Pseudobacter ginsenosidimutans: one gene and its partner. The protein of the gene in region 1 binds, or shares a complex with, the protein of each later gene. Links are inferred from orthologs where the notes say so. Each region holds a gene or a part of one and is shown in the gene's direction. Other genes may lie near its edges. The genes, in order: carB and carA.

The links.
Region 2: the proteins of carB (region 1) and carA are in contact, whole or in part, in a solved structure (PDB 1KEE), measured with the Escherichia coli proteins. The link is inferred for Pseudobacter ginsenosidimutans from one-to-one orthologs.

What each region holds. Positions count from the first base shown.
Region 1 is NZ_CP042431.1:2,159,200-2,176,224, reverse strand. Bases 6,601-9,975 are described here. They hold carB (carbamoyl-phosphate synthase large subunit), read left to right. Parts: upstream 6,601-6,952; coding sequence 6,953-9,775; downstream 9,776-9,975. Other genes in these bases: FSB84_RS08890 (response regulator transcription factor), read right to left, coding at 9,855-9,975; FSB84_RS08900 (hypothetical protein), read left to right, coding at 6,601-6,754. Also shown: FSB84_RS08945 (biotin--[acetyl-CoA-carboxylase] ligase), read left to right, coding at 1-241; FSB84_RS08940 (biotin--[acetyl-CoA-carboxylase] ligase), read left to right, coding at 232-741; FSB84_RS08935 (hypothetical protein), read left to right, coding at 881-1,240; FSB84_RS08930 (DUF5777 family beta-barrel protein), read right to left, coding at 1,241-2,122; FSB84_RS08925 (YceI family protein), read right to left, coding at 2,179-2,730; FSB84_RS08920 (OB-fold protein), read right to left, coding at 2,769-3,206; FSB84_RS08915 (c-type cytochrome), read right to left, coding at 3,212-3,583; bcp (thioredoxin-dependent thiol peroxidase), read right to left, coding at 3,901-4,368; FSB84_RS08905 (M23 family metallopeptidase), read right to left, coding at 4,523-6,082; more of FSB84_RS08900, read left to right, coding at 6,539-6,600; more of FSB84_RS08890, read right to left, coding at 9,976-10,511; FSB84_RS08885 (sensor histidine kinase), read right to left, coding at 10,501-11,331; FSB84_RS08880 (hypothetical protein), read right to left, coding at 12,982-13,482; FSB84_RS08875 (ComEC/Rec2 family competence protein), read left to right, coding at 14,182-14,853; FSB84_RS08870 (ComEC/Rec2 family competence protein), read left to right, coding at 14,826-15,818; FSB84_RS08865 (hypothetical protein), read left to right, coding at 15,815-16,279; purH (bifunctional phosphoribosylaminoimidazolecarboxamide formyltransferase/IMP cyclohydrolase), read left to right, coding at 16,405-17,025. UniProt on the Escherichia coli protein: Large subunit of the glutamine-dependent carbamoyl phosphate synthetase (CPSase).
Region 2 is NZ_CP042431.1:7,298,943-7,308,945, reverse strand. Bases 1-2,916 are described here. They hold carA (glutamine-hydrolyzing carbamoyl-phosphate synthase small subunit), read left to right. Parts: upstream 1-863; coding sequence 864-1,970; downstream 1,971-2,916. Other genes in these bases: FSB84_RS28560 (hypothetical protein), read left to right, coding at 2,087-2,911; rplQ (50S ribosomal protein L17), read left to right, coding at 234-716; FSB84_RS28575 (DNA-directed RNA polymerase subunit alpha), read left to right, coding at 1-169. Outside these bases: aroQ (type II 3-dehydroquinate dehydratase), read left to right, coding at 2,945-3,367; FSB84_RS28550 (hypothetical protein), read right to left, coding at 3,441-3,695; FSB84_RS28545 (peptidylprolyl isomerase), read right to left, coding at 3,705-4,388; FSB84_RS28540 (hypothetical protein), read left to right, coding at 4,525-4,857; FSB84_RS28535 (hypothetical protein), read left to right, coding at 4,854-5,237; FSB84_RS28530 (alpha/beta hydrolase), read right to left, coding at 5,470-6,306; FSB84_RS28525 (SPFH domain-containing protein), read left to right, coding at 6,404-7,267; FSB84_RS28520 (hypothetical protein), read left to right, coding at 7,279-7,818; FSB84_RS28515 (ribbon-helix-helix domain-containing protein), read left to right, coding at 7,815-8,000; FSB84_RS28510 (M1 family metallopeptidase), read right to left, coding at 8,259-10,003. UniProt on the Escherichia coli protein: Small subunit of the glutamine-dependent carbamoyl phosphate synthetase (CPSase).

The sequences.
Region 1 (17,025 bases):
CCGGCCTTTGACGGTATTGCCTTCAGTTGACAGCACCAACAACTATGCCATGGCCCTGGCCATTGAGGGCAAAGCGAAGCACGGAGCAGCCTTTTTTGCCCTGGAGCAAACCGCCGGGAAAGGCCAGAGAGGCCGGCAATGGCTGACGGCGCCCGGAGACAATATCATTCTCAGCACCATTATCAAACCTGGTGAGCTCCCTTTTTATCAGCAGTTTTGCTATCTGCCGCCATGGCACTGAGTTGTTATGAATTCTTTAAAAATTATGCGGGTGACGAAACCAGGATCAAATGGCCCAATGATATTTATTGGCGTGACAGAAAGGCAGCCGGCATCCTGATCGAAAACAGGCTGGAAACGGCCGGAGGACAGGCAATCTGGGATTGGGCTATTGTTGGGATGGGAGTGAACATCAATCAGGCGCGGTTCGATGGTGCATTCAGGAATCCCGTCAGCCTGAAACAGATCACAGGGCGGAACTTCGATGTGCAGGCGCTGGCCACCACGCTTTGCGAATACCAGGAAAAATGGTGGAAGAAATTATCGGCTGGGGAAGGTCGTGATATTCTTCGCGCTTATCATGAAGCGATGTACAGGATCGGAGAGAAAGTGAAATTGAAAAAAGATAGCAGTGTTTTTGAAACTAACGTCTGCGGTGTAACCGAACAAGGCCAGTTGCATACAAAGGACGTAATGGACAGGTACTTCGCAGTAGGTGAAGTGGAATGGGTTCTCGACTAACATCAATACAAAATTTATTTCAAACAACAAGGGGAAAAAAAACGCAGAATCGCGTTTTTTTTCCCCTTGTTGTTTCCCGGGTGCTCATCATCTTTACAAAGTCAACGATTCACGAACACTAAATGAAAACCGATGTCAAATGGAAAGTAATTCAATGATCGATCTAAGGATCCATGACCTCTGTAAGAACAAACTGAAGCTTGGTGACAGCGATGCCGCCATCATGAGTAAATGTGTACAGTTAATGTTTGCAGAGGAGCGGGATCTCTTATTGAAACATTACTCTGAAATTGAGCGTAAAGACAGGAAGGAATTTGAGGAAGCGCTGGACCTGCGGGTTGGGCTTATGGTAGAGCAAGCATATAACCTGCATAAAGATTTGTTTGAAAAAAAATTTCCCGGAGTGAATAATACGGACATCATGCAATGGATGTTCACTTACTTCGCCTTTGTGATGGGAGGTGTGGTAGCCATCCTGCTGATATTGCTGAAAAAATAATTACTTCTTTTTACCTACGGTGAATACCCGCGAGATATTGAAGCCAAACCGTATATCCCCTTTCCAGAAATCGTCCGTAGTGCCTGTTATAAATGCTTTTTCATTCATCCCCGTAGCATTGGTGAAATGCAATTGAAATACGTGACCGCCGGTTTCGATATCGAAGCCGACCGCCAGCATGTCTTTGGTGCCTGTCTGCCTGCCGGATAGAACTGGTTGGTAATCCAGCATGAAGGCGGTTCTTTTGGTGAGCTTCAGCCTGGATCCGATCCCAAGCGCGAATGTATTATTATGTCCATTGGCTGGCGCCAGGTTTCTGTGCACCAGTATCGGGTTCAGTTGCAGAGAGAAACTTTCCGTGAATTTTCTTCCGATGATGATCTCATGGAAATACGCAAGCCTGTCTTCGAAATCATAATTCAGTTCAGGGAATGCCCATGGAGCGGTATTCACTGTGATACCCGATACCCATACCACAGAAACAGGTGAACCGCCGGGATCATTGGATTGCCAGATGGGCCTGTATTTGATGAAGGCGTCCAGTTCCTTGCCAACATTGCTTCTGCCGAAGCCCGCCATCACGCGGTTGCTGAGGCCGTAGTCGAACCCTATACGCGTATTGGCCTGGTCAAGACCGAAAAGATTTTTAATTCCGCTGTTAACCGTTCCGAAACGGTGGAGGAAACGTACGTCCAGCACGCCTTTCCCTATAAACTCGATCGAGTGGTTGTTGATCACTCTCGATGATTTGAAAGCGTTGGTCACATGAGATCTGGCAGGCGTTTCCTCTTTCTTAAGTTCTTTGAGCAGGTCTGGCTCCTGCGCCTTTGCAACTCCGCAGGAGATCAGTATGGTGAATAATGCTCTGTATGCTCCGGACATTATGCTTCGTTTTGGTTATGTGTGAGGTGAAGATCAGTTAGCAAATCATCGTGATACTATTGCAGTGGTTGTAATGAACAGGCCACTGCAATACTCACGGTGTTGGAAAGATTATTCTTTACGATGGATGGTATCCTGATCTTGTAATCGGAGAGCAGGATAGTGAAAGTGGCATCCGCCTTCATCGCCCCCTGCTGTACTGTGAGCGTTCCATCCGTTGCCAGTTCCTGTGTGATACCGTGAATGGTCATTTTGCCTTTCACCTTCACGGGGTAGCTGCCGTCTTTCGACAGGTCAGGGAGTGGACTGTTGATCTGTCCTTTGAATTCGGCTGTCGGATACTTATCACTTTCCACGTAGTTCTCATTGAAATGTTCCTGCATCAGGGCTTTTTTGAACTCGAAGCCGCGCATCATAACAGAAAACTGGATCTGCCCTGTTTGAGCATCCAGTACGCAGGTAACTGTTTTGTTTTGCGCCTTTATTGTCTCCAGTATGCCTTTGGAAGAAAAAGATATCTGGCCTGTGCGGGTAAAGAATTTGCCCTGGGAAAAAACACTTCCCGTCAACACCAGGTAGAGTAATAATAAACTGATTCGCTGTTTCATAGTGTAGCTTTTTTCACGGAACAGTCAGGGGTTTCTGATCAATACCCCCTGTTGAAAACGATCTCATCGCCCAACAGGCCTGTTTGGTCTTTGCTGTATCCGTTAAGAATGCCTTTGATAGATACTATCATACCCTCTTGTATATCCGAAATTTCGTTCCATGGTCCTTCCATGGAGAAACGGATCGAAGCTCTTTGAAGGGAATCGCCTAAAATGACCGACACACCATTATTGGTAGTGTCTACAGACTTAACGATACCACGCACCGCCAGGACCCTTTTCCTGTATTTTTTATCCGCAAGGGTATCATCGCCGGCAAATTCGTGGATCAGGGTAAATGCGGTTAAGGTCTGATCAGGAGTTGCCAGTTTAAGGTCCTGGTTGGTGCGCTGGTATTGAAAATAACCGTAGAAGAACAGACCACACAAGAGGAGCAGTATTCCGGTGAATAGCCTAATTCGTTTTCGCGTAGCCATTCCTGTTAATTATTTGGACTGCCGGAATCGATCCAGCACACAATGCTTTTTATCTGTGCGTCTGTAAGGCTGCCTCCCTTGGGCATTTGACGGGAAATCACTGCTGCCCTGATACGTGCGGATGCGCTCTTGATCTGATCGTAAGTGGTCAGTGGTCCGGGGCCATTGGTACTTGCTCCGTCATGGCAACCGCTGAGTTGGCAACTGGCCTGGATGATAGGTTGCACATTTGCAGTGAAGGTTTTAGCAACGCCATCACAATTGATGCCGCCGCCTCCACCACCGCCACCAGGGTCTACAGGATCTTCCTTTTTGCTGGAGCAACTACAATAGATCAGCAGGATCAATCCTGCGAAGATTGAAACAGGCTTGTTCATTTTTTTTCGAATGTTGGTTCCTGTTTCTTACGAAGAACAAAATCATGAGGTTGCCTTGATAGCCGCCGTTCAATAAATAATTAAGTTTTGGTTTCTGGTTTTTTCGATGTATTCCTGGTTTGGTTTTTCTGAATTGGCATTGCTATAATCATGTCAGAAAAAAATCCCTGCTCTTTCCAGAACAGGGATCCTTTTTACCAAACCTTTGAACAAAAGCAATCCATGCAGGAGCCTTTTAGAAAAAGACCGAAGCAAGGATAGTCACTACCCGATACGGGAGCTGTTCATCTATACGCATCAAAGAGTGAAAAGGTTTCTTAAGCCAGTTCTTTCCATGCTTTCACGATCTCTTCTGCGTGTTGTTTGTTTTTGGGGCGAAGGAATATTTTCCGGATGATGCCTTTCTCATCGATCACAAAAGTAGTTCGGTGGAGGCCCATGTATTTTCTTCCATAGAGCTGCTTTTCTCCCCAAACTCCATATTTATCGATAATGCTGTGTTTGGGATCAGCCAGGAGAGTAAAAGGGAGTTGATATTTGGATTCAAACTTTTTGTGCTTCTCTATTTCGTCCGGGCTCACGCCCAATATCGTGAAGCCTTCATTTTTCAGTAACGTGAAATTATCGCGAAGGTTGCAGGCCTGTACTGTACAGGTGGGCGTATCGTCCTGAGGGTAGAAATACAGGATCAGTTTTTGTCCTTTATAGTCGTTGAGAGATACGGGATTTCCATTCTGGTCCACTCCTTTGAAAGCAGGCACTTTATCGCCTTCCTGTAAAATCATATTCGTTCTTTTTCAGAATTTATTGAGTTGTTTTTGCTGTTCGCCGGGAGGCAGCATATGCAACCATGAGTAAAGCTTGCATTCAATCCCGGGTTTCAGTTGCCTGGCTGGCGGGCTCTTCAAAAGCCGCCAGCTGTGGCGCTGATCCTATAACTCAGCGTGTGAAGGTAAAAGTTTTTGAAGTGGCATTACCTGCTTCGTCTTCAGCATAGATGGTAAGTTCATGTTTACCCGGAGGGCAATATTCATCGAAGCGGTAAATGAAAGTGCGGCCCTTATCATTGGTGAAGCGGAGCCATTTGCCGTCCAGTGTTGGTCTCACGTTTTTGAACTTATTGTAATTGTCTTTGATGGTGAATGATATCCGGGTGGCTTTACTGAGATCTGCGCCGTCTGTGAATCCAACAGGAACGATGGTTGGTGGCTCTTCGTCCACCAACAGCTGGTAAGTTCCAAAATCCCGGAAACGAGCGGAGGCCCAGTTGTTCTGCCATTCCACTTTCTGAACATCCTTTTTGGTTCCGGAGGTCCAGAGCATCACTGTTCTTTGCTGTTCTGTTGGCGTCAGGATCTTTGTGGGTTGGATCCTGACCAGGAAGGCTTCCTGCAGCGGAATATAACTGGCACCGATCGAGTGCTGGGCGGAAACCGCTTGCGGACTTGCGGAAGCTGACCTGTTGTACCGGATATGCACTGAATCATAAAGGCAGCGCTCACCAATATAGAATTCACAGTCCTCGCGCTCGAAGCCATCCAGCATCAGCGGATAGAACATCGGATTGTTCGCGGAAGTAGTGGATACGGCAGAAGCCGTACCGGGCTTGTATTGCACGCGGCATTCCAGCGTTGAGGAATTTAGATAGGTATCCTTTACTTCGATCCGGATCTTATGGATCCCGCCATCGCTCAGGTCAATCACTCCGCCCTGCGCTTTCTCGTTTTTGTAAATGGAGTTGATATAGCCGGGAAGGTCGAAGAGTTGTTGCAGCCAGGGGCCGCCACCGGACTTGGTCCGGTAATCGATATGCGCATTTAGGTAGCGGGTATCGTTGTAGCTGATATTATCCATCTGAAAACCCACTGCCGGCTGCTCATCTACATACAAGATGGATTCAAAGATCCCATTCAGGTTGGTGGAACCTGTATGGGTATCGAATGCTCCAATAGCGAAGCTGATCTGAGGAGAGGTAACAGTGATCAGTTCCGGGGTAGCAACGTATCTGGTCCCTCCAGTGAGTTTGACGGGGAAGATGCGGGCAGACTGCTCGTAAATGCTTTTGGTTCTGTCGTAGATCCCCATACGAAGAATGCGGGGAGGCACATTGTCTGTAAGCGGAAGCCCGAACAGCAGGGGATTGAGGTTGATATCGTCGGCTGTTCTGCGGACCTCGAAATGCAGGTGGGGAGCCTGCGATCCTCCGGTATTGCCGCTGTACGCGATAAAGTCGCCCTTCTTCACTGGAAACAGACTGGCAGGCGGTTCCAGGAAAACGCGCCATGATTGCTGTTTGTACTGCTGTTCTTTCACCCATGCCTCCAACTGCGGGTTGAAATCGTTGAGGTGAGCGTACAGGGTCGTATAACCATTGGGGTGATTAATGTAAAGTGCGCGCCCAAAGCCGCCCGGTTCGATCTTGATCCTGGCAACATACCCGTCTGCCGCAGCATGGACGGGCTGGTTCTCTCTTTGCCGGGTCTTAAGATCCAATCCCATGTGATAGTGATTGGGCCTGAGTTCCCCGAAGTTCCCACTGAGGTCGATGGGAATTGCTAAAGGGTTTCTGAAATAACCTTTCGGATAAATCGCCGGAGTAAAAACCTGCGCTGTCAGCATTTCACTACAGAGTAAAAAAACGATCACCAATATTCGCATTGCTCAGCTTTTATTTAACAAAGAAGTTACAAAACTACTGAAAAGAGGTTGGGGGCTTGACTGTATCGGTTTGTTTGTATTAAACTAATATTAAAAATGGGAAAAAGAGGTTACCCGGCACAGGAATGGGTATTAACATGAAAGGTAGATGGACATTGGATTCCGCCATGTTAAGTTATCAAAAATACCCACTTAGTGGTATGCTTTTTTCTAAACTATGGAACAGCATTTGGCGTATATAAATTGTCTATTGAAATATATGGAAACATGATGGTTTAATTCTACAAACTCGAGGTTATGAAAGCGATTATTAACAGGATGGTTTTACTACTTGCATTGACAGTAGGGTCGGTTGTTGGATTCTTCAAAGGAAATGAGGCGAAGCAGAAGTGGATCTTCAAAATCAGAAGCAGTTTTGATGAGAAGAAGCATCTGGCGGAGCAACGTAGGGTTATTCGCCAGGGTGGAGTTGCGCTGGACGATATCGAGATAGCTGCTTTCCACAATAGCTGAAGGTAACTCACTTAACGAAACTTAAGAATCTGCATATAAACCTTTACCGGTTAGGTAAAGGTTTTTTTATTGCCCGGCCCTGCCCGGGAAAGCTTGTTTTACTGCCTGTTCCGGCCTTTTCAAAAATTAATCCTCAAAATTCCTGCTGCTGCCTTACTTTTGCGCAATTTGTTTAGAAAAAAAACAGCTCTTCAAAAAATGCCAAAAGACACTTCTATTAAGTCAGTGCTCATTATCGGATCAGGTCCCATCATTATCGGACAAGCTTGTGAATTTGATTATTCCGGCTCTCAGGCTGCCCGCAGCCTGCGCGAAGAAGGAATTAAGGTCATTTTGATCAATAGTAACCCGGCTACTATCATGACTGACCCCATGATGGCCGACAAGGTTTACCTACTGCCACTGACAGTAGAAAGTATCGAACAGATCCTGGAAGAAAACCAGATCGATGCAGTTCTCCCTACTATGGGCGGTCAAACAGCCCTCAACCTCACCAAAGAGGCCGCTGAACTCGGCGTTTGGGAAAAATACAATGTAAGACTGATCGGGGTTGACGTGGAAGCGATCGACACTGCGGAAGACCGTGAGAAGTTCCGCCAGCTCATGATCAGGATCGGCGTTCCTGTAGCCAACTCCAAAGTAGCTAACTCCCTTCTCGAAGGAAAGGAATATGCACAGGAGATCGGTTTCCCCCTCGTTATCCGTCCTTCATTCACACTCGGTGGTTCAGGCGGTGGTTTCGTTCACGACAAATCTGAACTGGAAGCCGCACTGGACAAAGGTCTCAAAGCCTCTCCCATCCATGAGGTACTGGTTGAAAAAGCCCTGCTCGGCTGGAAAGAATATGAGCTGGAACTCCTCCGCGACAAAAACGACAACGTAGCCATCATCTGTACCGTTGAGAACGTAGACCCCATGGGCGTTCACACCGGAGACTCCATCACTGTGGCGCCTGCCATGACCCTCAGCGATACCGCTTTCCAGGAAATGCGCAACCAGGCCATCCTGATGATGCGCAGCCTCGGCAACTTCGCCGGTGGTTGTAACGTGCAGTTCGCTATGGACCCCTCCACTGAAAAACTGATCTCCGTGGAGATCAACCCGCGTGTAAGCCGTTCTTCTGCCCTGGCTTCCAAAGCCACTGGTTACCCCATCGCCAAGATAGCAGCCAAACTGGCTATCGGTTATACACTCGATGAACTGAAGAACCAGATCACCATGACCACTTCGGCTTACTTTGAGCCGGCGCTGGACTACGTGATCGTGAAAATGCCACGCTGGAACTTCGATAAATTCAAAGGCGCCAATGACACCCTCGGCCTCCAGATGAAGAGCGTAGGTGAGGTGATGGCCATCGGAAGAAGTTTTGCTGAAGCCGTTCAGAAAGCCTGCCAGAGCCTGGAGAACAATGCTGTTGGGCTGGGCTACTACGGCAAGAGCCAGATGCACGCAGAAGAGATCGTTGAATACATCAAAACTCCGAAATGGGATCGCATCTTCAGAATCAAGGATGCCCTCATGGACGGTATCAGTGTAGGCACCATCTCCAAAGCAACCGGTATCGACCGCTGGTTTGTGAATGAGATCCAGAAGATCGTTGACACGGAGAAGGAGATCGCCAAATACAAACTCAACACCTTACCTGTAGAACTGCTGAAAACCGCCAAGGACCTTGGTTTCAGCGATCAGCAAATTGCGCTGATCATGCAGGATGGTAAAGATGAGGACGTATACGAAAAGAGAAAAGCCGCCAATATCACCCGCGTGTACAAGATGGTTGACACCTGCAGCGCAGAATTTGAGGCCAAGACCCCATATTTCTACTCTTCTTTCGAGAATGGCAATGCCAACGAAAGCAAGGTGAGCGACAAGAAGAAAGTGATCGTTCTTGGTTCAGGTCCTAATCGTATTGGTCAGGGTATCGAGTTCGACTACTGCTGCGTACACGGTCTGCTGGCACTGAAAGAATGCGGCTACGAAGCCATCATGGTGAACTGTAATCCAGAAACAGTGTCTACCGACTTCGATATCGCCAACAAACTTTACTTCGAGCCAGTATTCTGGGAGCATCTCTGGGAGATCATCGAACTGGAAAAGCCAGAAGGAGTGATCGTTCAGCTTGGTGGCCAGACGGCCCTGAAACTCGCAGAACGCCTGTCTCAAAAAGGAATCAAGATCATCGGTACCTCCTTCGATAATATGGACATTGCCGAAGACCGCGGTCGTTTCAGCGACATGCTGAAAGAGCTGAAGATCCCTTACCCTGATTACGGTACCGCCTATACGGTTGACGAAGCCGTTGAGGTTGCCAATAAAGTAGGTTATCCTGTTCTGGTTCGTCCAAGCTATGTATTGGGTGGACAAAGAATGCGGATCGTGATCAACGACGAAGAAGTTGAAAAAGCAGTAGTAAGTCTGCTGAAGCATATTCCCGGTAACAAGATCCTGATCGATCACTTCCTGGACCGTTGCCAGGAGGCAGAGATCGATGCGATCTGTGATGGTGACGAAGTGCACATCATGGGTGTGATGGAACATATCGAGCCTGCCGGTATCCACAGCGGAGACAGCAATGCGGTTCTTCCCCAGTTCAATCTTTCTCCCATGATTGTTGAGACCATGGAAGAGTATGCAAGGAAAATTGCATTCAAACTGAATATCCGCGGATTGATCAACATACAGTTTGCCATTAAGGACAACAAAGTATATGTGATCGAAGCCAACCCAAGGGCATCCCGCACCACTCCGTTCATCGCGAAAGCCTATCAGATCCCTTATCTGAATGTAGCTACCAAAGTGATGCTGGGCGAGAACAAGCTCCGCGACTTCAAGTTCGTGAAACGCCTGAAAGGTTATGCGATCAAGGAACCAGTGTTCAGCTTCGAGAAATTCCCTGGCGTGAGCAAAGAGCTCGGACCTGAGATGAAATCAACCGGCGAAGCCATCCGTTTCATCAAGGACCTCCGCGATCCTTATTTCCGTCAGCTGTATAAAGACAGAAGCATGTACCTGAGTAAATAGTTCAGGTCTACATAAATCAAAAGGCGTATCAACCGATACGCCTTTTTTATTTTGGTCCCTGAGGAAACACTGATTTCGGTTATACTTCCACGAGTCCGCGTCTGATAGCATAGAGAACCAGACCGATCCTGGATTTCACTTTGAGTTTGTCGAACAGTGCATTTCTGTAATCGTCCACTGTTCTGGGGCTCACGTACATTTTCTGTGCAATGTCTTTATAGGTCATTTCCGAGCAGGCCCACTGCAGGAATTCTTTCTCTTTATCGTTGAGTACAATAGGTTCATCGGGGAGGTCGATGTCTTTGTGCAGGCCGCTGATCACTTTGCCTGATATATATTCCGAGAGGTAAAAATCTTTTTGCCACACAGAATCGAGCGCCAGTTTGAGTTCATCGGGGTCAGCATTTTTCAGGATATAACCTTTTGCTCCTAGACGAAGCATACGGATGATGATGCTTTCATCCGTGAACATGGAAAGGGCGAGGATCTTGATCTGCGGATAGTTCTTGTAGATCCATTTTGCGGTCTCGTAGCCATCGATATCCGGCATATTCACATCGAGGAGAACAATATCCGGCAGTACATTTTTTGCTATCTTTTCTTTCACTTCTTTTCCGTTTCCGGCTTCGAACACAACCTGGTAGTTCTCGAACGAACTGATGAGTCGCGCCAGTGCGTTGCGTAGCAGTGTATGGTCATCTGCCACTCCTACCAGTATTTTTTTATCACCTGTCATGGTTATCACTTTCGCTTTCGGGAGGCAAAGCTAATTTAATGGTGGTGGTAGTGCCCTGGCCGATGGTACTTTGCATATCGATTTCGGCTCCTACCAGTTTTGCCCGGTTGAAAATACTCTTTAGTCCGACACCGGAAGTAGAAGATACAGAATTTCTTTTTGCTTCGATGTCAAACCCTACTCCATTATCAGCCAAACGGAGAATAAATTGATGATCGTCTGTAAAGTTGATCGATATTTCTACGCGTGATGCCTGTGAATGTTTCAGGATATTATTGAGCATTTCCTGAAAGATCCGGAAGAGCATCACGGATTTTTGTTCGTCTAGTAGTTGTTCATAACCATCGATAGTGAATTCCACTTCCACTAGCCTGGATTTGCGCAGGCTTTCCACTTCAAAAGAGATGGCTTCCACCAGTCCGATTTGCGCGATCCTGTCGGTATGCAGGCTTTTGTTCAGACCGGCGAGATCGAGTACGGCTTTATTGAGGATATCTCGGGCATTTTGGATAGGTTCCCAGGCTTCGTGCTGTTTGTCTACCGGCAGAATGGCCAGGGAGAGTTTGACTACAGACAGGGATTGCCCGATATTATCATGAAGCTCCTGACTGAGCATTTTGAAAGTTTCTTCCTGAATTTCGAGTTGGGAACGGAGTGATTCTTGTTCAAAGAGATCCTTCAAGCGGGTCAGTTCCTGCTCTTGCTGGTGCTGTCTGCGTTGATAGGTGAAGAGAATGGTTACGATAAAACCTACCAGTAGCAGGGCCAGTAAACCACCGATAATTATAATAAAATAAATTTCCTGACCCTGGTTCTCCATAAAACAGGAATGGTATATGAATTTAGGTAAATGTTTGCAAGGGTAAAAATCCCGGAAATAACAGAGCAGGATAAGGCTTTACGCCAACAAAATACGTAATAAATTTTGGTAAAGGATTACCGTTGAGAGAGAAGTTTGGAAAAGGGGGGAAGTTTAGAGTTTGGGGATTTCTGGAAATTCAACAAATTCAATTTTACTGTATTTATGATTCACTAGAAATGCGACGGTAAAAAAAGCATATAGAGCATAATTACATATCATACAAACTAAAGTCATATTTCTTACGAACGACGTTGAAAGGCCTTTGAAAAAATGGATTCCAGAGAAATAAGTAAAAGTGATTGTGTGAAATAATACTAAACCTAGACATATAAATACGAGAGGATCTCTTCTAATATCTACTTCAATTGGGGTCTCAAAAAATTGCCACTTAAAGTAAAAAATACAAATTAGTACAATTAATAAGGCTCCTATCCCAAAAGAAATTGTATGAAATACATAGACCCCTTGAACAAAGAAGATGATATAAAATGCGAATAATGGGTAAATGACAATGAGACCTAGGATAATTCTTTTCATTATCAAATTAGTAATTCCTTTATACAAGATGAAGAAGTAAAACATGAATCCTAATACAGAGAAGAAATTAAATAAGTACTGATTATTTCCAGATCTTTCCTCGATAATTTTAGCCGCTACTTCTACTCCTAAAGTGATTAATAGAAATGGAGCGAAATATTTAAGATAAGTAGTCTTATTGAATCTGGAATAAGCAGTGAGACTAGTTAAGAAGGCTACAAGAATTGAAGTAAAATAGATCGACTGTGTTATTTGGTAATACATCAAGGTTTGCTTTTAATAATAAAAACTTCCTTCCTGTTTATCGAATCACAATATAATATTTTTTATCTATGTATTTTCACCTTCCGAACTTTCAAATTACACAAGAAAGCTATAATGAAGGATGTGTAAAGCAGAATATTTAGAATCATAACTATGGAAGCTAAATTCCTCATTATTACTCCTGATACACCATGAAGAAAATTCAGTAATCCAAAAAGAGGGAAGCTGCAGCAATAAAAAAACAATAAACCTGAACACATCCAAAATGCTGGTTCACGCTTTAAATCTACAGATTTAGGGTATTGAAATAATTCGAAGAAATAATAAATACAAACTGCCACAATTAACAAGCATCCGAATGCATAGGTAATTGTGTGAAATGTATTGATTTGAATCAGGCAAATGTTTGCTATTACTAAAACAGGATAAAAGCAAATACAATAGAAAATAGCTTTCCGAAATTTGGAATTCTGTATTATGTTATAAAGCAGAAATAAGTAAAACTCAAACTCTAGAGTTGTAAAAAAGTTGTATAATAATGTTGTCTTGATTCCATTCATCCAAAGCTCATAACCGATTATTTCAATAATAACCGTTACCAATAAGAAAAATGGAAAGACCTTAATATACCTTGGTGTATTCCTTCTGAAAATTAAGAAGGAAGAAATTAATAAGCTAATAATCTGGATTACCAATGAAGGGAAATTCATCACTACTAAATTAGTTTATAATTCCCTTTTGTACATCTCTAAACATAAAAAAACCCCTTGCCGAAGCAAAGGGTTAAATATCTCTTGTAAGTTAACTTTAGATTACCGCTAAGCCTTGTTCACCTTTATCAACAATTGTAATGCCAAGTCCGCCCCAATCATCGCTGTCGCCTGGAGTTGGTTTTCTGGGCGTTGGGCAAGTTGGTGGGCAATATTGTCCCATATTGTAAGCAAGGATGCTGATTCCGCTTTGTGAAGAAATGTGAATATTTTTTTCGACATTACCATCCTCGGTTATTTGGTTCTTAGTAGCCACCATGACAATAGTTTGGCGTCCATCCTCACCTTTTTTATTGATATGCAAATTTGGGTAAGCTCCGAAATAAAATCGTACACCTGTTGCATTGTAGTCTTTGATATTGGCAATAAACTCTTCGAGTTCTTCAACACTAAACCAAACGCTGAGTGAATCCTCTTTCCCCAAGCGTTCACTATTCTGCCTCCACCTCTCTTGCTTATAATTTCTGATCAAGGTGTCTACATGGGCAGTATCAACGTATTTGCCAACCTTTAAGGATTTTGTTTCAATAGCTGTCATAGTCTGGGGGGTTTATAATTGAATAATTGAATTACGAGTGTAAATGTATACCCGTAACCAGACAGCATTTCGGTTACAAATGAGTGTTAGTCAAATGATTACAAATTAATATTATCCATAAAGCGAAGGCTTTCAAGGTTCCAAGTTAAATCAAATTGCTAAAATCCGTTGAAAACATCGCCATAATACCGTAAAAACATCGCCATTTTATACCGTGAAAAAACGGGGCATTTTGCACCGTCTTTTATACGGATAAAATCCCGTACCTAATAAAAGCAGCTTTTCAGCCCCAATCCCATTTTTTGTCTGATATTAGATATCGGAGAGTTGCTATCATCCCGTTTTTCAAAGTCCAATACTCCTGTGAAAACCCGCCGACAGATTTCCTCAAGTTCTTTGCTCAACAAATACTTGAGGAAATTTTTTTCTGAACCGGGTTTTAAAAAATCCGCCCAACTCATTCTAACAGATCAAGCTATTAACCAACCATTGGCCTTATCCTTATCCTTTTCTTTTTTCGGGTTAAGCTGGTATCAATGTCCTGAACTTCAGAATCTCAACCTTTCTTAGAGTTTAGCATATTGCCCCGCCAAAAAAGCGGGGTATCACCAGCTTCCGATACCCACCAAATGCCAATCCAAATCGCACTCAAATCCAGGTACAGCATCATTTCTCTAACTCATTTCAGTTTTATTTATTATGTATGCTGCAACCTTAATTGCCTGGAAACAGGCGCCATTTCTCCGCCTGCTCCTCCCATTCTGCACAGGCATTGTTATCCAATTCTATACATATTGTCCACCCATTTATTTGATCATTTCCGCCACTATCACAACCACTGTTGTCATCCTCCTCTCCAACAGCTCCATTACCACCCTCTTTAAATTCAAATACCAGCTCGCATATACATTACTGATACTCCTCACTACTGCCGGCGCATGGAGGATGCACATTAAAACCGATTCGCTGAAACCCACACCCATAGCCCACATCGAGGATTCCGCCTATACATATATCGCCTCCCTCCTGGAACCAGTAACCGAAAAACCAAACTCATACAAAACCATCGCCCAACTTACACACCGCATTTCCGGTCAAACCCTCATCCCCATCAAAACAACCATCATCCTTTACCTTCAGAAAACACGCAGCAACCAGGGTTTATATTACGGTGACAAGATCGTTTTCCGCAAGCAATTACACCCCGTGAAAGCCACGGTAAACCCCGGAAGTTTCAACTATAAATCATGGTGCGAATTCCAGGGCATTTTTTATCAGGCTTACCTGGCAGAAAATGACCTGAAAAAATTATCGCATAAGCCCCTTCCTCACTTAAAAAATCAATGTTCATTCTTCGCGATTCCATTGTAAACATTCTTCGACGCTACATCCCCGGGCCCAAAGAAGCAGGACTCGCAGAAGCACTGCTCATCGGCTACAAAGAAGACCTCCACAAATCCCTCATTCAATCCTACTCCAACACCGGCGTTATTCATGTGATCGCTATTTCAGGATTGCATCTCGGCCTCATCTACATGCTGCTTTCACTCATCTGCCAACCTCTTGGAAACAAAAAATGGACGAGGATCTTTCGCCCCATCTTCATCATCGCAGGCCTCTGGGCATTCGGCTTCCTTGCAGGCGGCTCTCCTTCCATCTTCAGGTCGGCCGTGATGTTCACATGCATCGCTATCGGCAATAGCCTTTCAAAACAGGCTTCGATATTTAATTCACTCGCAGCTTCCGCATTCCTTCTTCTCTGCTATAACCCATACTGGCTCTGGGATGCAGGCTTCCAGCTCTCCTACACCGCAGTAGCCAGCCTGGCGCTTTTCCAGCAAACTATTTACGATGCCATCAATATATCCTGGCAATGGCTTGACCATATCTGGAAACACATATCTACCACCATCGCAGCGCAAATACTCACCCTTCCGGTAATTCTTTTTCTCTTCCATCAGTTCCCCGTTTTCTTTGTACTCACCAATCTCATCGCCATTCCACTCTCAAGCGGAATATTACTGGGCGAAATACTGCTCTGCCTCCTTAGCTTTATGCCCATTCTGGCCAGGCCAACAGGTACGCTGCTTTCATGGCTTATCAGGGTCATGAATGGTATTGTAGAAAGAATAGATCAGCTACCCTTCACTTCCATCACTCAAATCAATATCAACCTGGTTCAGGTTTGGCTGCTCTACGGAGTCATTACTGCCTTTACAATCTGGTTGCTGCACAAAAGAAAATCATGGTTTTCGCCGCGCTCATTTTACTGCTTGCTTATTTCAGCATCGGTGCAACCGAAGCATACCGTACCCGGAAACAACAATACCTTGTGATCTATCAGATCCCCAACGCAACTGCCATCGATTGTATCATCGGGAACAGGTTTGTTTACACAGGCGATAGTACTATCCAACAAAGTTTTCAGGTGCAACTCTACACGCTCAACCCCGCAAGGGATTTGTTTGAAGTCAGTCAATCCGGTTCCCTGAAAGGAGTGTATAAAGATGAGAACCTGGTCAGGGTAGGCTCACAAACAATGATCATCATAGATTCAGCCTTCCACTTGCCACCACCGCCATCAGGGCCTGTTCCGCCCGCAGACCTGCTGCTGATCTCCCATAACCCATACGTGGACCCGTACAGCCTGCTGACCCGGCTTCCAACAACACAGGTGGTGGTAGATGGGTCCAATTCAGCGAAATTGGCCCTTGAATGGCGCTCAGTCTGCCGGGAAGCCGGTATCCCCTGCCATTTCACGGCAGAGAAAGGAGCTTTTGTTTTGAATGCCTATTGAATTTGAATTACCTTTGCGCCTTCTTTTTAAGACCCTTGCAGCAAGCCTTTGCCAGTCAATCTTCTGTAGGAATAGAACTCACGATCGCTTACCTGCATACTTTTTCGAACGCATCAATTAATGTTATGACCAAAAAAATTCAATCAGCGCTTATTTCCGTTTTTTATAAAGATGGCCTCGAGCCCGTAGTTCAACAACTGCATCAGCAGGGCATCACCATCTACTCCACCGGAGGTACTCAAAGCTTTATTGAAAAACTGGGCATTCCCGTTGTGCCTGTAGAAAATCTTACCACCTATCCATCCATTCTCGGTGGTCGCGTTAAAACCCTGCACCCATCTGTGTTTGGTGGCATCCTCGGAAGAAGGGACCTGGATCAGGACCTCCAGGAAATGAAACAGTACAATATCCCGGAGATCGACCTGGTGATCGTAGACCTTTACCCCTTCGAAGAAACAGTGGCCACCACTTCTGAAGAAAAACTCATTATCGAAAAGATCGATATCGGCGGACCTTCCATGATCCGCGGCGCTGCCAAGAACTTCAAAGACGTAGTAGTAGTTGCCGCAAAAAGCGATTACGCATACCTGGAACAACTCCTTCGCGAACAATCCGGAGCCACCACCCTCGAACAACGCAAACAACTGGCTGCACGCGCTTTTGAGATCGTAGCTCACTATGATGTAGCCATCGCACAATATTTCAATCCACAACACACCAACTATTTCCAGGAATCTTTCCCCAAT
Region 2 (10,003 bases), 5.1 Mb from region 1 along the record:
CAAGATCAACTCACTTTCTGAGCTGGTTCAGTACGAGCAGGAAGACCTGATGAAGTTCCGCAACTTCGGTCAGAAATCTCTGGCTGAGATCGAGCAGGTACTGGCAGAAAGAGGCCTCCACTTCGGTATGGACCTCAGCAAGCTGGGCTTAGACAAAGAAGAACTCTAGTTAAATATTCACTTGTAGGTTGCAATTCCTGACACGGTGCAACTGAATCTAAAATCAAATCGTCATGCGTCACGGAGACAAGATCAACAATCTCGGCAGAACAGCCAGTCACAGAGCAGCAATGCTCAGCAATATGACCAGCCAGCTGATCATGCACAAGCGTATCGTTACCACCCTGGCTAAAGCCAAGGCACTGCGTAAATATGCTGAGCCCCTGATCAATAAAGGTAAAGAGAACACCACTCACCAACGTCGTGTAGTGTTCAGCTACCTGCAGGACAAAGAGGCTGTAACTGAACTGTTCGGACCTATCGCAGAAAAGATCGGCGGCCGTCCCGGTGGTTATACCCGCATCATTAAGTTGGGCATCCGTCAGGGTGACAACGCTGAAAGGGCAATGATCGAACTGGTTGACTTCAACGAGATCTACGGTAAGGGTAAAGGAGAAGTTAAAGAAGCAGCTAAGAAAACACGTCGTAGCCGCTCCACTTCTAAAAAAGCTGACAGCACTGAAGCAGCAGCACCTGAAGCTCCCGCAGCCGAATAATCAGATGATTAGCGCATTACATATCAAAGCCCTGCTTGCAAAAGAGCAGGGCTTTTTTACGGCCTGCAATGAGAACAAACTGTGTACAATTTTGCTGGCCATCGCATTCAATTATTGTGTTTCTTTGCAAAACTTTTTTTGAAAAACATGTCAACACCTCTTCAAAAACAGGCCATACTCCTTCTGGAAGATGGTACGGTTCATTATGGTAAAGCATTTGGTAAGATCGGTACAACCACCGGCGAGATCTGTTTCAATACAGGTATGACCGGATATCAGGAAGTTTTTACCGATCCCAGTTATTATGGACAGATCATAATCATGAACAATGTGCACGTAGGTAACTACGGCATAAAGGATGATGAAGTGGAGTCTGACAGCGTTAAGATCCGTGGACTTATCGGACGCAACCTCGAAGAGCAATACTCCCGCAAACTGGCCAACGCTTCGCTGGACACCTATCTGCAAATGAACAATATCGTTTGTATCGAAGGTGTAGACACGCGCGACCTGGTAATTCATGTACGTCAGAAAGGAGCCATGAACTGCATCATCTCTTCTGAGATCCTGGATGTGGAAGAACTGAAAAAAGAACTCGCCAAAGTACCCAGTATGGACGGCCTCGAGCTCGCCAGCAAAGTGAGCACCAACGAAGCTTATACCATGGGCGATCCCAATTCCGAAGTACGCATCGCTGTATTGGACTATGGTACCAAACAACATATCCTCCAGTGCATGGTAGACAGGGGCGCACACCTGAAAGTGTTCCCTGCCAAATCCAAACTGGCAGACCTGAAAGCGTTTAGCCCTAACGGTTATTTCATCTCCAATGGCCCCGGCGATCCCGCTGCCATGGATTATGCCATCGCAACCGTGAAGGATGTGCTGAATGAAAGCAAGCCTACTTTCGGTATCTGTCTCGGCCATCAGTTGCTGGCCCTCGCAAGTGGGATCAACACTTTCAAAATGCATCACGGTCACCGCGGCCTCAACCACCCGGTGAAGAACCTGATCACAGGTAAATGTGAAGTAACTACCCAGAACCACGGTTTTGGTGTGGATCCCAAAGAAGTGTCTAAAGCCACTAACGTAGAGATCACACACGTGAATTTGAACGACGATTCAATTGAAGGTATCCGTCTGAAAGACAGACCCGCCTTCTCTGTACAATATCACCCCGAAAGCACACCAGGACCGCATGACAGCCGCTACCTGTTCGACGACTTCATTGAGCTGATCAAAAAGCACAAGTAAGCCGGAAAAGCTTTCAGGAATTTTATTAATGAACCAGCCACCTCGTAGCACAATTTGATTGTGTTGAGGTGGCTGTTTTTTTACCTATTATCATTAACCACTTATCAGTATTTCTTATGAAATTATTTTTCCTTTGCGCCATCTTCAGTCTTTTTGCATTCAGTTCCTGCAAGAAAGAGGATAACGTTAAAGAGGAACCGAAGCCTGATTGCAGGCTAGTTAAGGTAACGCAGGGGCTTGATCCGGATATGGATTCGATTTATATGTTCAAATACGATCAAAACGGTCTGCCTGTCAGCGTAAGTTTTGAATTTCCTCCCGATTTAATATTTAACTGGCAGGATATTTCGTATAAATCCGGAACTCACTTGGTAGAAAAAGTTTGGCAGGAAGAATATGGTGAAGATCTTGCACTTTTCCAATTTGAATACAATGCCCAGGGCAAGCCAGTAAAAGCAAAAACTTTTGTTGGTCATGAATTTGCCTACCAATACAATGAGAAAGGAGAAATAAACAGGGTTGATGTTAAACGATGGGGCAATGCACAGGAATATCATTATGAAACTGTTTTTGACAGCAAGGGTAATCTCATTGAGTTCTATAGAAAATTCCCTGCCAATGAGCATCTCAATGATGGCTTCAAGGCGGAATATTCCGATACTGAAAATACAATCGCAGGTTTGAGTGTTTTGAATCTGAGCAATCACCTGGGGATGCACCCACTTTTTCCTGGCAGTAATGTTTTGCCCTTGCCTGCAAAATACCTTGCCAAATCCCTGGCTTTCCTGAATGCGAAGAATGAACCCAGTGGAACTACTGTGAGTTATACTTTTGAAAAAGATGCGGCTCAAAACCTGACGAAAGCAGTAGTCAGATATAATAATAGTGTTCCGGGCGCTGTTCTGACCTGGAATTTCGAATATGATTGCGATCCGCAATAACTGCGTAAATTAGTGTCTCTTAAAACCACTTCAATGAAGATCGCCATCATCAACGGTCCCAATCTCAACCTGCTCGGCAAACGCGAAAAAGGCATTTACGGGAATATGTCTTTCGAGGATTATTTCGCTTTCCTGAAAGAGAAATACAGGCATATCGATTTCCATTATTTTCAGAGCAATATCGAAGGTGAACTGGTGAATGAGCTGCAACGCGTAGGGTATGAGTATGATGGCATCATCATGAACCCTGCCGCCTACACACATACTTCAGTAGCCATTGGCGATGCCATTGCCGCCATCACCACTCCTGTAGTGGAAGTGCATATTTCGAATGTGCATGCCCGTGAAGAATTCAGGAAGATCTCACATGTGAGTGCCAAAGCGGCGGGCAGCATCATCGGCCTGGGACTTAAAGGCTATGAACTGGCGTTGTTGTATCTTACAGACAAAGGATAATCAAACTGATCGCCTTAAAATAGCAAAGCCGGATAGCATCACTATCCGGCTTTTATTGTAAGAAAGCATTTCATTATTGTCCTGCCTTTTCCAGTTCCTTATTAGCTTTTTCCATTTCCTTGTTTAACTCTTTCATGGAAGAATCCAGGGATTTCTGAAGGGAATCACCGGATGCCTGGAGAGTTTTGCTGAGGCTGTCGAGACTTTTAGCGGCGCTGTCCATCGACTTTGCTGCTTCCTCCATTTCCTTGGCGCGTTGGTTCATGCCACAGGAAACGGCAAAAATGGAACTTGCTGCGATCAGTAACATTGTAACTTGCTTTTTCATATTGGATGTTTAATTAAGAAATATGCGCATCATCAAGGCATATCCATCTTTCTCCTCCGGATCATCTGTTTTGCGGATGATATGTAATCCGGCTTTCGTCCATACACTGAAGATGTCCCCTTTTTTCTTTTTCCTTAATTCCTTTTCTATTTCGGGGATCATGGCGCCAATGGCTACCCAGCCGATATCGCCGCGGGTGGCGGCTTCTCCGCCCATGCTCCAGATAACAGCCATTTCTTCAAATGTGGTGCTGCCATTCCTGATCTTATCCATGATCACGTTTCCCAGCGAGTCGGCAACCTTTGGTGCAAACACACTGGTGTCTATAAAGATCTGACCGATATGATTGAACATATTCGGGTTTTTAGCCAGTATCTGAACGAGGAACTTTCCTTTATCGTATGGACCGTACACTTTATTCACCTTTCCGTGGAAGGCCAGGCTGTCTGCCAGCCCCAGGAATCCCCAGGTCCTGCGTACGATGATGGTATCCAGTTTGAACTTTTTCTTCAGCACATCTTTCACATAAAGCGGACCATTACCGGATTGCTCGATGGCGGTCTTCATCTGCGCCATGGTCATTTTGGAAGGGGGGATGCCCATCACCGGGTCAACACGGGCTCCGGCTTTTTGCTGACCAGCTTTGGACGCCGGTGGTTTCTGTTGCCCCAGCACAACTGATCCTATGATCAAAAACAGAAAAAATGGAATACCTGCTTTCAAGCCGGGAAATTTTAAGGACCTCAAGGTAATAAGCTCCACGCTAATATCAATATAACAATTGCAAATATTTGGAATACGTATTCTGCCCTGAGTAAGCCGCAAGGCAATGAACCGGCCTGTCTGGCGTTATTATTGTACATTGCTATTGATAAAACCTGATACCATGCGCTGGATAGCTATTCTCTGCCTGTTGATCGCGTTCGATACGCAGGCACAGTTGTGGAAAGATTACAAGCTGAATGCGAACAACGATACGTTAAACCGTATTGATCAGAAGGACCGCAAACAGGGGCCCTGGATCCATCGTTACGAGAGCGTACGCGGGGAGCCTGGTTATGAGGAAGAAGGCTGGTACAAGTACAACCGTAAAGAAGGAGAGTGGCGCCTCTTCAGCCTCGAGGGGATCTTGTGGGCGTGGAAAATTACAAATGGGGCATGAAAGACGGCATCTGCCGTTACTACACCAAGTTCGGACAATTGAAACTTGAGCAGAGCTGGAAAGCGATGAACCCTGATAAGGAATATGATACTCTGGAGATTGAAGACCTCGACAAACTGGATAGCTATCGCACAGTGATTGTCAAGAATGAAGGAGCAGCCCTTCGTCATGGAATCTGGAAGTACTACAATACTGAATCCGGCACCATCATGAGAACCGAGAATTATGTGCTCGGCAAGCTGGAAGGAGAGCCTTCCAATAATGCAGTGGCACAGGAAAAGAAACCTACAGGCGCCAAACCTCAGGAGGTGATGGATTTCGAGAAGAAGAATGCAGGAAAAAAGAAGATCAAAGTCAGGGACGGAAGTACAAGACAGTAAAACTAACCTGAATATATAAACGAAACCGGGCTGGCCTCAGGGGCAGCCCGGTTTCGTTCATATATGTGTGTGGCGTTGTGCCAGGTGGTCTCAATGGAAATTCGTCTCCCGGCGGGTGATTTATATTCCGGTAGCCTCTGGCTACTTAACCTGTTGCCGCATCATGGAATCCACCGGAGGCGAAACGATATGTGATTGCGCGGAGGGGAACGTCTCAAGCCTTGCCGACGGCTTATTTCGCAGCTACTACCGCAGCCTTCGCTTTGTCAAATGCTTTCTTAAAGAACAGCAACTGGAAATCCACTGCACTGCCCCAGTACTTACTGTTATGCGCACCTGGTCTTTCTGTATAATCATGCTCGATCTTCATCTCCAGTAATTTCCTGTGAAATGCGCGGTTCACGGGAAGGAAGAAATCGCCGATGCCACAATCGATGATCAGGTTGAGCTCGCCGGGCTTCAGTTGGTCAACTACATTGATCACGGTATAGTTTTCCCAGTTCTGCGGATGCGTGGCGGAGTCGCCCAGTTTTTTGGAGAGGTCCCAGTTCTTCGGAAAGGGACGGATATCAACGCCACCGGCCATGCTGCCTGCATTGCCAAAGAGATCTTTGTGGCGGATGGAGAGAAACATCGCGCCATGGCCGCCCATACTCAGTCCGGCAATGGCGCGGAAAGCACGGTGTTTACTGCTTTTGTAATGCTGATCGATATAGGGCACCAGTTCGCCGGTGATAAAGGTTTCGTAGCGTACAGAGGAATCCACCGGACTATCGAAGTACCAGCTGTTGAAGCCGGCATCCGGACAAACGATCATGATCTGCATCTCATCCACTGTCTTTGCCAGTTGTGGCGACTCTTTGATCCAGCCGGAATACTTGCCGCTCCAGCCGTGGAGAAGATATACCACCGGAAGATTGCTGAGCTTCTTGTATTTGGATGGGAGAATGATAACTGTCCTGATGTCTTTTTTCATCGCATTGCTGTAAACGGAGATGGTGTCTACAGTGCCTGCATGGGTACAGAGGGCGATCAATACGCCGAGAATGAGGGTTAGTGAGCCTTTCATATAAGTAAGTTTTCCGGTGGTAAAGATAGGGCTTTGAACTTTCCGGCACATGATGTATATTTGATATCAAAATGATATTAAACTAAATCTCCCCAATATGGAAAAGATCTTCAAACCCGTTTCTGGTTATCTCGCCCTGATCATTGCCACGCTAGGACTTGTGGGTGGCATTGTGATGCTGATCAATTCATCCGGGCATTCCGGATTTGTACTCCCGGGCATTATCCTGATCATTGCCAGCATCTTTGTTTTCAAAGGCATTATGGTGGTGAATCCCAATCACAGCCGCGTTTGCGTGTTCTTCGGAAAATATATCGGTAGTGTGAAAGAGAACGGTCTTTTATGGGTGAACCCATTGTACAGCACGCTGAAGATCTCGTTGCGCTCTGAGAACCTGGAAAGCTCCAAGCTGAAAGTGAACGATAAACTCGGCAATCCCATCGAGATTGCTGCTGTGATCGTATGGCAGGTGCAGGATACATACAAGGCGGCGTTTGAGGTAGAGGATTATGATCACTATGTGAAAGTGCAGAGTGAAGCGGCTATCAGGCACCTGGCAACCACATATCCATATGACCAGTTTGAAGATGAGAATGCCACTATTACACTGCGGGATGGCGGCGAGAAAGTGAATGATATGCTCGAGAAGGAGCTGAACGACCGGCTTGCCCCAGCCGGAATTATCATCCGCGAAGCGCGTATCAGCCACCTGGCCTATGCTGCAGAGATCGCCGGGGCGATGCTGCAAAGGCAACAGGCAACTGCGATTGTTGCTGCCCGTTATAAGATCGTGGAAGGCGCTGTGGGAATGGTGGAGCTGGCTTTGGAACAATTGTCGAAAAAAGAGATCGTGAAACTGGATGAAGAAAAGAAAGCCGCCATGGTGAGCAACCTGATGGTTGTGTTATGTGGCGAGAAAGGCGCGCAACCGATCCTTAACACAGGTACTTTGTATCAATAAAATTTCGGGTTATGCGAGTAGAAAAACCCCTGGGCAAAAAGCTCTTTTCTGAAGACCAGCAGTTCAGGCAATGGTGGCTCTGGCTGATCATAATTGGTGTTTTTGTAATGGTGGTGGCGGGAAATTATTCGATCCTTATGGCCAGGGAGCGCAATTATCCGAAGTTCGAACGTGAGATCGTGATCTTTGCAACGATCATCCCCTTGCTCAACCTGCTGTTTTTCTATATTTACAGTTTTCAAACGGTGATCACAGATGAAGGCATCTATTACCGCTGGAGGCCTTTCAGAAAAAAATATAAAGAGATCAAATGGAACAACCTGCTCCGGGTTGCTGTAAAAGACAGGTTCATGAAAGGGCTGGGCGCCAAATACCAGTTGGGATACGGATGGACGCACCAGGTAAGCGGGAAGAAAGGAGTGGAGATCGAAGCTGGTGGAAGCCGTGTTTGGCTGGGCACACAGCGAATGGACGCACTCCTGCACGCATTGGAAAAGGCCGGTATCGATTATGTTCCCGATGGTCAAATGAAACAAAAAACAAACTTGTGAGCAGTAAGAAAAGTTTTGTATTACGAATTGATGAAGACGTGTACAAGGCCCTGGAGAAATGGGCAGGTGACGAGTTTCGTAGTGTGAACGGCCAGATCGAGTGGTTGATCGATAAGGCTTTGAAAGATAGCGGCCGCAGGAAAAAAACTGAAAAGCCTTCCGGCCCGAATGATAAAAAATAATTAAATACCGGTAAGTGGTATGGATGTTCCAATAATGCGTAAGTAACTTTACGCCCTGTTAACCGTTAAAACGAGTCTATATGAGAAATTCATTCATCTTCTTTTGGATCCCCTTTATTGTTGCTTTGGCCGGCCTCTGTTTACGCGCCTGCGCGTAGGCCCGTCTTTCCTGCCAAAGATTTTCCGTAAAATAAAAAACCTGTCAGTTATAAGGCATCAAGCCGGAAAACTGACAGGTTTTATTATTAAGCGGATCTTTTAGAATCCTTTCTTCTTTTCTTCTGCTTTTTGCATCGGGTTGATACCGGGCGCTGCACTTCTTGGAGCAGCCTGGTTCTTCATCTTGTACAATGCAAATCTTGAAGGCGCAGGCATCGTGTTCCAGTTGTTATTGCTTTCGTCGATATCGGCTGTTTCCTTGTAAGGGTCCAGTTTTACGGAAGCCACTTCCTTGTCTTTCATGAATGCCTTCACCACGCGTTCTTCATCCAGTCTCCAAACCTGTGCAGGGATGCGGTCCACTTCTTTGGTGCCATCTTTGAAAGTCCATTCGATGATGACGGGCATCACCAGTCCGCCTTTATTGCTCACATACACTTCATAGAAATGTTTTCCGGCAGCGCGTGCCTGTGCGGCTTCATCAGCCACCACGATCTGTGCAGGCAGGTTCACTTTGTAAGTGGAGCTGTCGTAAGCCTCTTTGCCGCGTGCATAGCGATAATAGAAGTCCTGCAGGGCAGTATCTTTTTCTACGGGGAAGCTGATATTCTTATCGTTCCTGTTGCGTTCCTTGCTTACATCGGGATTGTTGGATCCCATCGGGGGTTGCAGTTTCCTGTTCTCTGCAAAATCTTTATCGCCCTGGAGTGGCGCATTGGCGTCTGTCTTGTAATATTTCACACTGTCCAGGCTCTGATCACAGGGCTCGGTGGTGTAGAACCAGCCTCTCCAGAACCAGTCGAGGTCCTCACCGGAAGCATCTTCCATGGTGCGGAAGAGATCGGCAGGCTCGGGATGTTTGAAAGCCCAGCGGCGTGCATATTCCTTGAATGCATAATCGAAAAGCTCGCGGCCCATGATGGTCTCGCGCAGGATATTCAGGCCTGTAGCGGGTTTGGTATAAGCATTCGGACCAAAGCGAACAATGTTCTCAGAATTGCTCATGATCGGCTCCAGCTGGTCCTTGGGAAGTTTCATGTAATCAACGATAGCCCAGGCTGGTCCTTTGCCGCGAACAGGGAATTTATTATCCCAGAGCTCTTCGGTGAGGTATTCCACAAAGGAGTTGAGGCCTTCATCCATCCAGCTCCATTGTCTTTCATCGCTGTTGATGATCATGGGGAAGAAGTTATGACCTACTTCATGTATGATCACACCGAGCATACCGTATTTGGTGGCTTCTGAATAGGAGCCATCTTTTTCCGTACGTCCGTAGTTGAAACAGATCATCGGGTATTCCATACCGTTAGAGGCTTCCACACTCTGTGCAACAGGATAGGGATAAGGAATGGAGAAATGAGAATAGGTTTTGATGGTATGGGCTACTGCCTTGGTGGAATACCTGCTGTAGAGATTGTAGGATTCCTTGGGGTAGAAGCTCATGCACATCACTTTCTTGCCTTCAACATAAGCGGGCATGGCATCCCAAACATATTTGCGGCTGGACGTCCAGGCGAAGTCGCGCACATTGTCCGCCTTGTAGATCCAGGTCTTTTTCGTTTTCGTTTTTTTGCCTTCTGCTGCTTTGGCTTCAGCGAGGGTAACGATCTCCACTGGCTCTTTGGAGGTCTGAGCCTTTGCCCAGCGTGCTTTCTGATTAACGCTGAGGTTGGCGGTATAGTTGATACATTCGCCGGTTGAACCAACTACGTGGTCAGCGGGAACGGTCATCTGTACTTTGAAGTTGCCGAAAGTGAGGGCAAATTCACCGCGGCCGGTGAACTGGTGGTTCTGCCATCCCTGGAAATCGCTGTACACGCAGAGACGGGGATACCACTGGGCCA